One region of the Kitasatospora sp. NPDC089913 genome, then DNA from elsewhere that is predicted to be linked to it. Evidence: riboswitches for the same ligand, from Rfam matches in the RefSeq annotation. Region 1 holds a riboswitch; the other holds the start of a gene.
What was found. A riboswitch is a leader RNA that binds a small molecule or an ion and turns the genes downstream of it on or off. The one in region 1 is predicted to bind FMN.
Positions count from the first base shown of each region.

Region 2: another riboswitch for FMN. It lies ahead of ACIPYS_RS24275 (riboflavin synthase); the one in region 1 lies ahead of ribB (3,4-dihydroxy-2-butanone-4-phosphate synthase).

Region 1 covers NZ_JBIVGI010000008.1:85,581-93,143, reverse strand. The annotation lists gene ACIPYS_RS15205 (MFS transporter) at 1-166, opposite strand, end outside; gene ACIPYS_RS15200 (LLM class F420-dependent oxidoreductase) at 163-975, opposite strand; gene ACIPYS_RS15195 (zinc-binding dehydrogenase) at 1,064-2,083, opposite strand; gene ACIPYS_RS15190 (DUF402 domain-containing protein) at 2,298-2,984, opposite strand; FMN riboswitch at 3,341-3,471, shown strand; partial or broken gene ribB (3,4-dihydroxy-2-butanone-4-phosphate synthase) at 3,619-4,287, shown strand; gene ACIPYS_RS15180 (phosphopantetheine-binding protein) at 4,578-4,820, shown strand; gene ACIPYS_RS15175 (ATP-grasp domain-containing protein) at 4,824-6,077, shown strand; gene ACIPYS_RS15170 (MFS transporter) at 6,252-7,523, shown strand; gene ACIPYS_RS15165 (isocitrate lyase/phosphoenolpyruvate mutase family protein) at 7,533-7,563, shown strand, end outside.
Region 2 covers NZ_JBIVGI010000016.1:154,862-162,424, forward strand. The annotation lists gene ACIPYS_RS24260 (MSMEG_1061 family FMN-dependent PPOX-type flavoprotein) at 1-402, opposite strand, end outside; gene ACIPYS_RS24265 (antibiotic biosynthesis monooxygenase) at 531-836, shown strand; gene ACIPYS_RS24270 (SCO4226 family nickel-binding protein) at 1,119-1,367, opposite strand; FMN riboswitch at 1,775-1,902, shown strand; gene ACIPYS_RS24275 (riboflavin synthase) at 2,123-2,872, shown strand; gene ACIPYS_RS24280 (nicotinamide mononucleotide transporter family protein) at 2,869-3,525, shown strand; gene ACIPYS_RS24285 (bifunctional 3,4-dihydroxy-2-butanone-4-phosphate synthase/GTP cyclohydrolase II) at 3,522-4,835, shown strand; gene ribH (6,7-dimethyl-8-ribityllumazine synthase) at 4,952-5,422, shown strand; gene ACIPYS_RS24295 (phosphoribosyl-ATP diphosphatase) at 5,529-5,801, shown strand; gene hisG (ATP phosphoribosyltransferase) at 5,958-6,806, shown strand; gene ACIPYS_RS24305 (PH domain-containing protein) at 6,979-7,413, shown strand.

The DNA of each region.
Region 1 (7,563 bases):
CGAAGTAGGTGCCGGCGCCGGTTCCGCCCAGTCCGAGCCGGTCGCTGATGTAGATGCTGGTCAGCGGGAAGACCAGTCCGATCCCGGCGCTGGACGCCAGCAGGGCGGCCATCAGGCCGTGGAACCCGGCGCCGGGACGCCCGCCCGGCTGCCCGGATCCGGTCATCGGCCGGCCAGGCCGTCGCGCAGCGCGAGCAGTTCGCGGACCGGGGCGAGGTCGAACGGGCCGGGGACGGAGACGATGATCTCGGTGGCGCCGGCCGCCGCGAACGCCTCGGCCAGGCCGGTCTGCGGGGCGTCGATCATCACGGTGCGGCCGATCTCGCGCGGGTCGCGGCCGACCTTGGCGCACCAGTCGTCGAGCACTCCGCTGCGGCGGGCGAACTCGGCGACCGGGTCGGTGGAGTCCCAGCCGTACCAGTTCCACAGGTCGGCGTAGCGGGCGACGGCCTGGAGGGTGCGCTTCTCGCCGCCGCCGCCGATGAGGATCGGCAGCGGGCCGGCGGGCGCGGGGTTGAGCTTGGTGAGGCGGTCGCGGATCGCGGTGACGGCCTCCTCGAAGGCGTCGATCCGGCCGCCGGGGCCGGGGAAGGGGTAGCCGTACTCGCGGTGCTCCTGCTCGAACCAGCCGGCGCCGACGCCGAGGACGACCCGGCCGCCGCTGAGCAGGTCGACGGTGCGGGCCTGGTCGGCGAGCAGGTGCGGGTTGCGGTAGGCGGTGCAGGTCACCAGGGTGCCGATGGTGGCCCGGCTGGTCTCGACGGCCATCGCGGCCATCAGCGACCAGCACTCGTAGTGGCGGCCGTTCTGGTCGCCGGTCTGCGGCATGAAGTGGTCCCAGGTCCACAGCGAGTCGACGCCGAGCTCGTCGGCGGCGCGCCAGGCGGCCCGCAGGTCGGCCAGGTCGCAGTGCTGGGGGTGGAGCTGGGCGCCGATCCGCAGGGTGGGGCGGGTGGCGTCGGGGGTGGTGCTCATGGGGGTCTCCTGGTGGTGCGGGTGCGGGTGGGTGTCCGACGCCTGGCGGGCGCCCGACGGGGTGTCAGGAGGGTGTGGGGGTGCGGAGTCAGCGGGGTTCGACGAAGACCCGGAACACCGGGGAGCCGGAGCTCTCGGTCAGCGCCTCGCCGGTGTCGGCCAGTTCGTGGCGGGAGGTGACCAGCGGGGCCAGGCCGGCGGCGAGAGCTCCGCCGCGCAGCAGGGCGGCGGCGGCACGCCAGTCGGCGGGCTCCTGGCTGTACGAGCCGGTGACGGTGAGCTGGCGGCGGTGCACCTCGTAACCGGGCAGGACGGCGTCGGGGGTGTCGTGGGAGCCGCCGAAGAGGACCAGCCGGGCGCCGTCGGCCGCGGCGCGGAAGCCGGCGGCGATCGCCTCGCGGGAGGCGATGGTGACGAACACCACGTCGGCCTTGGGGAGTTCCGCGAGCTCCTCGGGCGTCACGGCGTGGTCGGCGCCGGCCGCCAGGGCCGCGGTGCGGCGGGTGCCGTCGGTCTCGACCACGGTGACCGAGCGGGCCTGGTGGTGCTGGGCGAGCAGCAGGTGCAGTCGGCCCATGAAGCCGCCGCCGATCACCGCGACCCGGTCGCCGGGCTGGAAGGAGCCGCGCCGGAACGAGTGCACCACGCAGGCCAGCGGCTCGCCCATGGCGGCGTGCAGCGGGTCGGCGTCGCCGACCGGCCAGGCGTGGGCGGCCGGCACCCGCACGTACTCGGCGAGCCCGGCGCCCATGCTGATGCTGCCGTCCGGCAGCAGACTGCCCTGCGGCGAGGCGCAGATGGCGCTGTTGCCGGAGCGGCAGTGGCGGCAGGTGCCGCAGCGGGTCAGCAGGTCCACGGTGACCAGATCGCCGACGGCGGGGGCGTCCTCCAGTGCGGCGGCGCGCGCACCGACCTGCTCGACCCGGCCGGAGACCTCGTGGCCGGCGGCCACGGGGTAGACGGGCATGGCGCCGGTGTAGAGCTTGGCCTCCATGGTGCACAGCCCGCAGGCGGCGATCCGGACGAGCACGTCGTCCTCGCCGATCTCGGGGCGCGGGGTCTCGCGGATCTCGACGGAGCCGGGGGAGGTCACCAGGGCTATGCGCATCGGTCGTTCCTTTCGCGGTGCTGTGGTGCTGCGGTGCGGTACTGCGGTGGTGCAGCGGTGTCGGCTGCTGCGGTGCGACTGCCGCGGTGCGGGCCGCCGCGGGCACGGGGGTGCCGCGGTGCGGGTGGCGCCGTGCGGTCGCGCCGCCGGGGCACGGGTGGCGCCCCGACGGGCCGGTCGGTCGGGTGGACCGCCCGGACGGCGGGGGGTCGGCTCAGGCCGGGGGAGGGGGAGCGGTCCACTGCGCGGCGGGTCGCCAGTGCGTCCACCGCTCGGTCCACCAGGTGTCGCCGCGGTCGATCCGGGCGGCGAGCGCCGCGGCCTCGGCACGGACGGCGGCGGCCTGTTCGGGGGTGAAGCCGCCGGTGCGGGCGCGCTCCTCGAAGGCTTCGACGTCCTTCCAGCGGTACGGGCCGCCGTCGGCCGGGATCCAGAGGTCGAGCTCGTGGTCGAGGGTGTCGACGCCCTCGTCGGTGATCCGGTACGGGTCCTGGAAGTTGACGTACCAGCCGGAGAGCTCGTCGGTCTCCGGGTCGCGGAAGGCCCAGACGGCGTAGGCCTCGCCGGGGCGCTGCAGCTGCAGGACACCGGGGCTGCGCCAGCGGTCGGCGACGGTGCTCCAGCCGTGCGGTCCCCAGCTGAACTCGCCCTCGCCGAAGGAGAGCCGGGTGTCGTGGGCCAGGTACACGGCGAGCAGGTCGGGTTCGTGGGCGACGACCCGGACGGGGTGGCTCAGCCAGACCCGTCCGTCGAGGATCTCCCGCCGCAGCACCACCTGACCCGGCGTCAACAAGGCGCCGGCGAAGACGGGTTCGGAGACCGGCACGGCCGTCGGAACGGCTGCGCCGAGGCCGTTCGCCGGCCCGGCCGCGCCTGCGCCGGGTTCGTCGCCGACGGACACGGCGGAGCGCCCCGGACTCCTCGAAGGATCGTGCATGAACGTCTTGCCCCCGTTTCGCAATGCCGCCCCCGGAACGCGGGCGGCGAGACTCCGGCCCCCGCCGGAGTGCCGAACGCCCGCCCCTCGGACCCCGTCCCCAGTGGTTCGACGCAGGTCGAACGGGGGTCACTACTTGTGGGTAGGCATCGGCGGTCCGGATCTTAAGCACGCTCGGACGGCATTGGCAATGCCCGCCGAACGGCGGGGTCGGGAACCCCCGGTTCGGCGTGTGATGCAGCCCACGGCTCCACCCGTTCACCGACGTCTTGTCAAGATCGCGGCAAGTGTGCGAGGTTGACGGGCGTTGTTCAAGACGTTTGCGCACTCCGGGGTCGGTGAAATTCCGAACCGGCGGTTACAGTCCGCGACCCGTCCGCCGCCAGCGGCCGGTTGACCAGGTGAAACTCCTGGACCGACGGTTAAAGTCCGGAAGGGAGGCAGTGCGCGGCGGGCAGGTTTTTCCGACGGCCGGGGGGATTCCCGTCGGCCGGTCGGTCGCGGGCCGCTTCCACCGGAATGCGGTCGACGACCGCCCCTGCACGCCCATGCTCCAGCAGCCCCGGAAGTCCGCGCCCCGAGCGCGAGGAGAGTTCCGATGGGCCACACCACGGGCACGACCACCGCCGACGCGACCTCGTACGCGGCCGGCGACACCGAGCAGCCGTTCGACTCCGTCGAGTACGCGGTCGCGCAGATCGCGGCCGGCCGGGCGGTCGTCGTCGTCGACGACGAGAGCCGCGAGAACGAGGGCGACCTGGTCTTCGCCGCCGAGCTCGCCACCACCGAGCTGGTCGCCTTCGCCATGACCGAATGCCGCGGACTGCTCTGCGCCCCGATGACCGGCGCCGACCTCGACCGGCTGGAACTGGACCAGATGGTCCGTGAAAACACCGAGCACCACCGCACCGCCTTCACCGTCTCGGTCGACGCCGCGGCCGGCATCAGCACCGGCATCTCGGCGGCCGACCGGGCGCTGACCCTGCGGCTGCTGGCCGAGCCGGGCACCCGCCCGGCCGAGCTGGTGCGCCCGGGCCACGTCTTTCCGCTGCGGGCGGTCGACGGCGGTGTGCCGGCGCGGGCCGGTCACACCGAGGCCGGGGTGGACCTGTGCCGGCTGGCCGGCCTGCGTCCGGCGGCGGCGATCTGCGAGATCGCGATGGCCGACGGTGCCATGGCCAGACTGCCGGAGCTGCGCGAGTTCGCCGGCCGGCACGGCCTGGCGCTGATCTCCATCGCCGACCTGATCGAGTACCTGCGCACCGCGGGCGGTGCGGCCGGGGCGGTGGTCCCGGAGGGTGCGGCCGGGGCGGCGGTCCCGGCCGGAGCGGCACGGACGGCGGTCGCGGTGGCCGCCGGCTGATTCCGCCGGGAAACCGGCCGCAGGGGGGCGGTTCCGCCGGGAATTCCATTTCCGGGGCGGTGCCGTGATTCGTCCTGCCCGCAGGAATTCCGGCACCGGCTCCGGTTAACCGGCTGTTTTCCCGGAATTGACAGTTCCGCAACCCTGCTCCAATAATCGATTCACGGATGCACGCCGACGGGGAGAGGCCTGGTATGTCCGACACCAGCACCACGGAAACACTCAGAATTATTTGGGAAGAAGTCCTCGGCACGCCGGTCGACGACCTGGACGCCGATTTCTTCGATCTCGGCGGGGATTCCCTGCTGGCCCTCGCGATTTCCACCCGGGCCATCGAGTCCGGTCTGGACATGCCCCGGTCGGCGGTGCTGCGCCGCAGCACCCTCCGGCAGCTCGCCGAGGCCGTCGAGGACCCACGACTCTTCGATCGCGCCTGAGCGATGGCCATCGTCGTCGTCTACGACCAGGGCTCGGCCTCGCCGCGCGAGGTGATCGCCCTGGGGCGCACGGCTCCGGTACTGGTCGCGCTGGCCGACTCCGACCACGCCCGGCAGGTCGGCCCGCTGTTCGAGGAGAACTGCGCGGGCGTCGTCACGCTGGCCGAAGGTGACGGGGCGGCCGCCGCCCGGCTGCGCGAGTACGGGGCCGCGGGCATCCTGACGTTCAGCGAACGGATGCTCGCCGACACCGCCCGGCTCGCCGGACTGCTCGGCCTGCCGTTCAACACCCCGGAGACCGTCCGGGTGTTGACCGACAAGGCGGCGCAGCGTCGGCGGCTGCGGGAGGCGGGGGTGGACAGTGTGCGCAGCGCGCTGCTCACCGACGCCGAGGGCTGGCGCGCCGCGCTGACCGAGGTGGGCCTGCCCGCCGTGGTCAAGCCGGTCCGCGGGGAGGGCAGCCGGAACACCGTCCTGGTGACGGATCCGGACCGCGGCGCCGCCGTGGTCGAGGAGTTCCTGCGGTCCGAACCGGCGCTGGTGGTCGAGGAGTTCCTGCGGGGCGCGGACTGCGCGCCGTTCGGGGACTACGTGTCGGTGGAGAGTGCCGTCACACCCGCCGGGATCCGCCACGTCGCCGTCACCGGAAAGCTGCCGCTGGCGCCGCCGTTCCGGGAGTCCGGGCAGTTCTGGCCCTCGCAGCTGGCCCCCGGGCCGGAGGCGGAGGTGGTCGGGCTGGCCGACCGGGCGCTCCGGGCGCTCGGGGTCACGCACGGTCTGGTGCACACCGAGATCAAGCTGACGGCCGCCGGGCCCCGGCTGATCGAGGTCAACGGCCGCCTCGGCGGGGACCAGACCGATCTGGCCGGACGGTCCGTCGGGCTCGATCTGGTCGCGCTGGCCGGTGAGTTGGCGCTCGGACGCGAGCCCGGGCCGCTCCCGGCCCGTCCGGACCGGGTGCACTTCCAGTACTACACCCCCGGCCCCACCGGGGGCGGCCGGCTGACCCGGGTCGACGGCCAGGCCGCCGTCCGGGCGCTGCCCGGGGTCGAGTCGTACCGGCTCTCGGTGCGGCCCGGCACCGAGCTGGCCGCCGGGACCTCCACCACCCTGCTCGACATGCTGTGCGGCTCGGCCGCCGACCACCGGGGCATGACCGCGCTGGTGGAGCAGGCGGTCGCCCTGCTGGCCTACGAGTTCGACGTCGACGGCCGGCCGGTCAGACGCACCGCCCGGGACCTGCTCGACCACGTCTGAGGCGTCCCGTCCGGGGACGCCCGGTGGGCCGTCGGCGCCGCCCGGACCGCCCGGACCGCCCGGACCGCCCGGACCGCCGGGTTCGGAGGGCCGCGGCCCGGCCCCGGTCGCGTCCACCCCCGCGAACCACGCCCCGGACGTGCCCACCTCCGCGAACCACTCCCTGGATGACTCATGCCTACCATCGGCTCGGCCGCCGCCGGGTTCCTGAGGGAACTCGTCCCGGCGCCCGGGGCCGAGCGCCGCATGGGTGTGCTCACGCTCACCCAGTCGCTCGGCACCGGCCTCTTCCTGACCTCCAGTGCCATCTTCTTCACCAGGACCGTCGGGCTGTCCGCCGAGAGCGTCTCGGTGGCCATGTCGGCGGCCGGGCTGTGCGGGTTCCTCGCCACCGTCCCGGGCGGGCGGGTCGCCGACCGGTTCGGCGCGCGCCGGCCGCTGGCGGCCAGTTACGGTCTGCTCGCGGTGCTGTTCGTCGGCTACGCCTTCGTCGAGGGCGTGCCCGCGTTCACGGCCGTGGCCTGCGCGATAGCGGTGTGCGAGACTGTCGGCAGCCCGCTGCGCGCGGCCCTGACCCACGCCCTGTTCGGCTCCGCCCGCTCCGCGGGGGTCCGGGCGAGGATGCGCAGCCTGTTCAATCTCGGCTTCACGGCCGGCGCCGGCCTGGCCGGGGCCGCGCTGGCGACGGATTCGCGGATCGCCTTCCTGCTCGTGATCGCGGTCAACGTGGCCCTCCAACTGCTGTGTGCCATCATGGCGTTGGGCCTGCGGCCGGACGGACCGGAGGTGGTCCCGGCCACCGCGGGGCGCTCCTGGGAGGCCTTCCGCGACCGCCGGTTCCTGCTGGCCACCGCGCTCTCCGGGATCCTGGAGCTGTTCCAGCCGGTGCTCGCGGTGGGCGTACCGCTGTGGATCGTCAACCGCACCAGTGCGCCGGGCGCCCTGGTGGCGGCCCTGACGGTGGTCAACACCGTGCTGGTGGTGCTGCTCCAGGTCGCCGCGGGCAAGGGCTCGGACACCGTGTCCGGCTCCGGTCGCCTGCTGCTGCGGGCGGGCCTGCTGATGGCGCTGGCCTGCTGCCTGTTCGCCGGGTCCGGCGCCGCCGACACCTCACTGGCCGTCGTCCTGCTGTTCGCCGGCACGGTCCTGATGACCCTGGGCGAACTCGCGCAGTCCGCCGGCGGCTGGGGACTGTCCTTCACCCTGCCGCCCGAGGGCCGGATGGGCGAGTACCAGGGCGTGTTCGGGCTCGGCCGGGGGCTCCAGCAGTTCTTCGGGCCCGCGCTGGTGGTCATGCTGCCGCTCGGCATGGGCGCCGCGGGCTGGCTGCTGCTGGCCGGAGTGTTCGTGATCTGCGGCCTGATCGCCCTGTGGGCCTTCGTCCGGGACGCCCCGCCGGCCGGCGTGTCCGACGAACCGTCAAATGAACCATCACCCCAGACGTAGGAGCACCACGTGAGTCCCACCCCCCACAGCTACCCCTCGT
Region 2 (7,563 bases), on a different contig from region 1:
GGTGTCCCGGCCGGGCACGACGAACAGCAGCCCGATCCGGCCGGTCTCGACGATGTTGTGGAGGGTGTCCAGCCGCTTGTTGCCGGTCGCGTCCGGGATCGCCAGGGTGAACTCGTCGAGCACCGACACGAGTCCGGCCGGGCCGCCGCGCGGGGACACGTCGCAGCGCCCCTCGGCGTCCGCGCTGGCCAGGAGGACCAGCGAGGAGCAGGCGATCAGTTGCCGGGCGACCTCGTGGATGCGGTCCACCTGCTTGCGGCGGGCGTGGTCCCCGGGCTGCTCGTAGACCTCCCGCAGCACGGCCGGGTCGCGGACCGAGGCGGCGGCGAGTGCCTCGAACAGGCCGGTGGGCCGATCCGGCCCGGGGGTTGACGGAACGACGGTCTCCGGTGTGCTGGTCATACCGATGAAGGTAGCCGTGGCCGAGTCCGAGCGGCCGTCCGCCGCCCGGAAATCCTGCCCGAACCCCTCGCCACCAGCGATTTCGCGTCGATAATGGGGCCAGGACGCTTTCGGGGCAGGTGGTCGCGGTGATCATCAGAATCTGGGCCGGCCAGGTCATGGCCGGGCACATCGAGGAGTTCTGCGAGGTGCTGACCAGCAGGGTGCTGCCACAACTCGGGCGCACCGACGGCTGCCTCGGCGGCGAGCTGCTGCGCTCCGTCACCGAGGGCGGGCACCGGGTGCTCGTGGTCAGCCGGTGGCGCGACGAGGCGGCACTGCTCGGCTACGCGGGGCCGATGTGGCGGATCCGGCCGGTCTGGTCGGAGGGCGAACTCCGGTACCTGGCCCACCCGCCGGAGGTCACCCACTTCACGCCGGTCCCCGCGTCCTGACCCGGCCTGCTCCGCCGAGTTCCACCGTCGGGCCTCCGTCGAGCCCCGCCGCCCGGCCGGGTTCGGCGGCCGGGCAATTGGGCGGCTGAACAACAGCTATTGGTCAAATGCCCAACTATGCAGTTGGGCAACTGCCCAATGGGGCGATCGGCCAGTTGGGCAGCCGACCAAGAGTGCAGTTGGGCGGCCGCACAACAGTATGGCCGATTAATTGGGCAGAGGGCCAATAAGATGGTTGGGCAAGCGGCCAACCGGCAATTGGCCAGCTGTACAGCCGAGCGGTCAGACGATCAGCGGAACGGGGTGCACCTCGGCCGCCGGATGCCCGGTGCGCTCGTGGATCCGCTGCACGGCCTCCTTCGACGGAGCCTCGGACAGGCAGTAGACGTGGCCCGACTCCGGATCGGCCCAGGCCTGCTCGAAGGTCACGCCCTCCTCGGCCTGAATCGCCAGGTCCGCCTGGTGTGCCATTCGCAACTGCTCCTCGGTGATGCCGGCCATCCCGTGGTGGACGTCCATGAACTTGGCCATAGCTCCCGCACCTCCCGCGGTCGCCCGCGACGGCGGGTGTCGCCGCCCCGGTACCACCAGCCTGCGCCCGACGCACCCCGGGCCGCCACCGGACACCCGGTCGACGTTCCCGGCGCTCACCGGAGGACGCCCCGGACGACGTCCCGGACGACGCCCCGAGGCGCACCCCGCCGGACAGTTCCGGACTCCCGTGGCCAGGTCGTCGAATGCGCCACCGACAACCCCGCTCCACCCCGACCACCCCCGCAGCGCCCCACCCCGCCCCGCCCGACGGCGACGGCGACAGCGGCGCTCCGGCAACCCGTGCCGCCATTCCCCGGGGCCGAGTGAAAGAGGCCACAGTGGACACCTCTCCCTTGCTCCGCGCGGATCATGGCAGAATGACGGCAGAAGTAGCAGTGACGTTCAGCGCACTCCGGGGTCGGTGAAAATCCGAACCGGCGGTTACAGTCCGCGACCCGTCCGTAGCCAGCGGCCGGTTGACCAGGTGAAATTCCTGGACCGACGGTTAAAGTCCGGATGGGAGGCGTGCGCGGCGGACGAGTGAGCAGGGCCCGTGGTCCCCCGGTGGACCTCGGGAGGCGATGTGCGGCGACGGACGGGGATCTCCTCGTTCCGGCGCCCGGTTCGGCGGCAGCCCGGCAACGGGTCCCGTTGTCGTCCGGCGGCCCGCGTACCCCCGTGCCCACACGTGTCCGTGTCCCTCTCCCGTGCCACACCCCGGAGTCCGCGCCCCAAGCGCGAGGAGAACCCGGGTGTTCACCGGCATCATCGAAGAGCTCGGCGAGGTCGTGTCGATCGAGGAGATCGGCGAATCCTCGCGTATCCGTCTGCGCGGCCCGGTGGTCTGCGAGGGCGCGCGGCACGGCGACTCCATCGCGGTCAACGGCGTCTGCCTGACCGTCGTCGACACCCCCGAGGAACTCGCTCTCGGCACCGGTGAGTTCAGTGCCGATGTGATGGCCGAGACGCTCCACCGTTCCAGCCTGGGCGATTTGAAGCCCGGCGGGCGGGTCAACCTGGAGCGCGCGATGGCGCTCGGAGCCCGACTCGGAGGGCATCTGGTGCAGGGTCATGTCGACGCCACCGGGCGGCTGTTGAGTCGCGAACCGGGGGAACGCGACGCGGCCGGCGAGCTCCGCTGGGAGGTGCTGCGGTTCTCGCTGCCCGACTCCGTCTCGCGCTACCTGGTGGAGAAGGGCTCGATCACCGTCGACGGCGTCAGCCTCACCGTGGTCGAGGCCGCCCGCGACAGCTTCACCGTCAGCCTCATCCCGGCCACCCTCGCGCTGACCACCCTCGGCACCAGGGCCGTCGGCGAGAGCGTCAACCTGGAGGTCGACGTCCTCGCCAAGTACGTCGAGCGGCTGCTGGAGGCCCGCACCCTCCCGCCCCTGCCCGGAGTCGACGCACCCCACGCGGCCAACGCCGTGGACGCGACGAACGCGACGAACGCGACGAACTCGGCGGACCCGGTCGACGACACCCCGGGGGAGCAGCGGTGAACTGGCTCAACGGCACCGTTCACCTGCTCGGCCAGGACGTCTACCGCTCCGACATCATCGGCAACCTGCTCGGCCTCGCCGCCCTGGCCCTCGGCTGGCAGCGCTCCCGGCTGACCTGGCCGGTCCAACTGCTCTCCGGCCTGGTCCTGGTCGGCGCCTACTGGAGCGCCCATCTCAGCGGAGGCGTCGGCAAGCAGATAGTCGTGATCACGGCCGCCGTGTGGGGCTGGACCCGATGGCAGCGCGCCGCGCGGGGCGACGGTGGCGGCAACGGCGACATCGCCGTCCGCTTCGCCACCGGCCGCGAGCGCGCCGTACTGATCGGCGGCACCGCGCTCGGCACCCTGGCGGTCGGCACGCTCTTCACCGCCGTCCCGCAACTGTCCTGGGACGCCTGGCCGGACGCCTACATCTTCGTCGGAACCCTGGCCGCGATGGTCGCCCAGGCCCGCGGCTGGGTCGAGTTCTGGTTCGCCTGGATCGCCGTCGACCTGGTCGGCGTGCCGCTCGCCTTCAACAACGGCCTGGTCTTCTCCGGCTTCACCTACTCCGTGTACTTCGTCCTGGTCCTGCTCGGCCTGCGCGCCTGGTGGCTCCGCGGCCGCACCGCACACTCCGTGACCGACCCCGTCCTCCAGGGAGCCTCCGCATGACCGAGAACCCCGCCCCGCGTCCGGCAGAGAACCCCGTCGCGACCCCGGCCGGAGGCCCCGTCGCGACCCCGGTCGGCGAGTTCGTCCTCGACCCGGTCGAGCGGGCCGTCGCCGACATCGCGCTCGGCCGCGCCGTGATCGTCGTGGACAACGAGGACCGCGAGAACGAGGGCGACATCGTCTTCGCCGCCTCCGCCGCCACCCCCGAGCTGATGGCCTTCACCGTCCGCTACAGCTCCGGCGTCATCTGCGCCCCGATGACCGGCGCCGAACTGGACCGGCTCAAGCTCCCGCCGATGACCCAGGTCAACGAGGACCGCAAGGGCACCGCCTACGCCGTCTCGGTGGACGCCAGGGAGGGCGTCGACACCGGCATCTCGGCCGCCGACCGGGCCCGCACCGTGCGCCTGCTCGCCTCGCCCGGCACCGGGTCCGGCGACCTCGCCCGGCCGGGGCACGTCTTCCCGCTGCGCGCGGTCGAGGGCGGCGTGCTGGTCCGGCCCGGCCACACCGAGGCCGCGGTCGACCTGGCCCGGCTGGCCGGTCTGCCGCCGGCGGGCGCGATCGCCGAGGTGGTCAACGACGACGGCACCATGGCCCGGCTGCCCGAGCTGGTGGCCTTCGCCCGTGAGCACAACCTGGCGATCATCTCCATCGAGGACCTCATCGCCTACCGCCGCCGCACCGAGCTGCACGTCGACCGCGCCGCCGTCACCTCCCTGCCGACCGCGTACGGTGAGTTCACCGCCGTCGGCTACCGGGGCACCCTCGACGGTGTCGAGCACATCGCGCTGGTCGCCGGCGGACTGGCCCAGGACGGCCGGCTCCCCGACGGCGAGGACGTGCTGGTCCGGGTCCACTCCGAGTGCCTGACCGGTGATGTGCTCGGCTCGCTGCGCTGCGACTGCGGCCCCCAGCTCCAGGCCTCGCTGCGGCGGGTCGCCGAGGCCGGCCGGGGCGTGGTGCTCTACCTGCGCGGCCACGAGGGCCGGGGCATCGGCCTGGCGCACAAGCTGCGCGCCTACGAGCTCCAGGAGCGCGGCCGGGACACCGTGGACGCGAACCTCGACCTCGGCCTGCCCGCGGACGCCCGCGACTACAGCATCGGCGCCCAGATGCTCGGCGACCTCGGCGTCCGCTCGCTGACCCTGCTGACCAACAACCCGGACAAGCTCACCGCGCTCACCGAGCACGGGCTCAAGGTCAAGGGCCGCGAGCCGGTCGAGATCCCGGCCGGCGAGCACAACGCGCGCTACCTGCGGACCAAGCGCGACCGGATGGGCCACGACCTGCCCGGCCTCGACGGCTGACCCGCACCCGGGCCTCGCACACCCGGACCTCGCACACCGCGCACCCCGTACAGCCCGACACACCGCGCACCCCGAACCCTGCACCCTGCACCCCGAACCACCGAAAGGCACCGCACATGAGCGGCCACGGAGCCCCCGAGCTGACCATCGACAACGCCGCCGACCTCAAGGTCGCCGTGATCGCCGCCCAGTGGCACGATCAGGTGATGAACGGCCTGCTCGACGGCGCCCACCGCGCCCTCAAGGAGCTGGGCGTCGCCGAGCCGACCGTCCTGCGCGTCCCCGGCACCTTCGAGCTGCCGGTGGCCGCCAAGCGCCTCGCCGACCGCGGCTACGACGCAGTGATCGCCCTCGGCGTGGTCATCCGGGGCGGCACCCCGCACTTCGACTACGTCTGCCAGGCCGCCACCGCGGGCCTCACCCAGGTTTCCGTCGACACCGGCGTGCCGGTCGGTTTCGGTGTGCTGACCTGCGACAACGAGCAGCAGGCCGTGGACCGCGCGGGCCTGCCCGGCTCCAGCGAGGACAAGGGCCACGAGGCGGTCACCGCGGCCGTCGCCACGGCCGTCGCGCTGCGCTCGCTCTGACCCGACCGGCCGGAGCGCACCCCGGACCGTGGACGTCCACCGGACTGTCCACGGTCCGGAACCGTTTACCGCCCGTCAGCCCGCACGCCGTATGGTGAGTCCCATCATGGCTTCGAAGACATTCGAGGAGCTCTTCACCGAGCTCCAGCAGAAGGCCGCCACCGGCGACCCCTCGTCCTCCCGTACCGCGCAGCTCGTCCAGCAGGGCGTCCATGCGATCGGCAAGAAGGTCGTCGAGGAGGCCGCCGAGGTCTGGATGGCCGCCGAGTTCCAGTCCGACGAGCAGACCGCCGAGGAGATCTCGCAGCTCCTCTACCACCTTCAGGTGATGATGGTCGCCCGCGGGCTGACGCTCGACGACGTCTACAAGTACCTCTAGACCGACGGACCTCCGGACCGACGACCTCCCGGGCGACGGACCTCCGGAGCGACGGACCTCCGGAGCGACGGATCTCCGGACCGACGGACCTCCGATCCCGGACCGTCCCGGCCCCGGAAACCCCACCCACACCGAACGAGTAAGGAACTGACCTCCATGCTGCGCATCGCCGTGCCCAACAAGGGTTCGCTCTCGGGTCCCGCGGCGGAGATGCTCCATGAGGCCGGCTACCGGCAGCGCAAGGACTCCAAGGAACTGGTGCTGGTCGACCCGGGCAACCAGGTCGAGTTCTTCTTCCTGCGCCCGCGCGACATCGCCGTCTACGTCGGCTCCGGCCGCCTGGACGTCGGCATCACCGGCCGCGACCTGCTGCTGGACTCGCACTCCAACGCCGAGGAGGTGCTCGCGCTCGGCTTCGCCGGCTCGACCTTCCGCTTCGCCCGCCCGGTCGGCGCGGCCGTCGAGGACGTCTCGGACCTGGAGGGTCTGCGGATCGCCACCTCCTACACCGGCCTGGTGGAGCAGCACCTGGCCGACCGGGGTGTGAAGGCGACCGTCACCAAGCTGGACGGCGCGGTGGAGACCGCGGTGCAGCTGGGCGTCGCCGATGTGATCGCGGACGTGGTGGAGACCGGCACCAGCCTGCGCAACGCGGGCCTGGAGGTGTTCGGCGAGCCGATCCTGATCTCCGACTCCGTGGTGATCCGCCCCAAGGGCGCCGGCGAGGACCCGCGCGTCGACCAGTTCCTGCGCCGGCTGCAGGGCGTGCTGGTGGCCCGCCGCTACGTGCTGATGGACTACGACATCCGCGCCGAGCAGGTCGGTGCCGCCGTCGCCCTGACCCCGGGCCTGGAGTCGCCGACCGTCTCGCCGCTGCACACCGAGGGCTGGGTGGCCGTCCGCTCCATGGTGCTCCGCAAGGAGGCCCAGCAGATCATGGACGATCTGTGGGGCATCGGCGCCCGGGCGATCCTGGTCACCAACATCCACGCCTGCCGCCTCTGAGCGGTGCCGGCATAAGCACCGGTTGAATGGGGTGGGGCCGCCGTCGGCGCCCCACCCCGTTTCCGTTGGCCGACTCCCGTTCGCCGACCGCCCGACCGCCGGCCCGCTCGCCCGACCGACCGCTCACTCGCCCGCCCGACCGTCCGACCCTCGAACCACCCCGGAGCCCCTCGTGTCCACCCCCGCCGAGTTCCCCGTCACCTGGGCCCCGCGCCGCACCCGCGCCGTGCTGCTGCCGGTCTGCGTCGTGCTGGTCGTGCTGTTCGCCGTGATCGCGGTCGCTCTTCCGGCCAACTGGCAGCTCAACGACCGGATCATGATGATGGTCAGCGGTGTGCTGTTCGCCTCCGTCGGCCTGATGCTGGCGCGGCCGCGGGTCAGCGCCGACGCCGAGGGCGTGACCGTGGTCAACTTCGTCCGCCGCCGCCGGCTGGCCTGGGCGGAGATCGTCGGAGTGAACTTCCGCCAGGGCGACCCGTGGGCCACCCTCGACCTCGCCGACGGCACCTCGCTGGCCGCCGTCGGCATCCAGCCCGGTGTGGGCCGGAACCAGGCGATCGCCGACGCCCGCGCCCTGCGCGACCTGGTCGCGCGCCACGGCGGCTGACGCCCGCCCAACCCCCCCCGGACCGAACGGCCTCGGCCGAACGGCCCGGCCGACGACACCCACCGGCACGCCCACCGGCACACCCGCCCGGCGCCGCCATCCCGCACCCGCTACCGGGCGCCCGCTACCCGGCGCCCGGTGACCGGAATC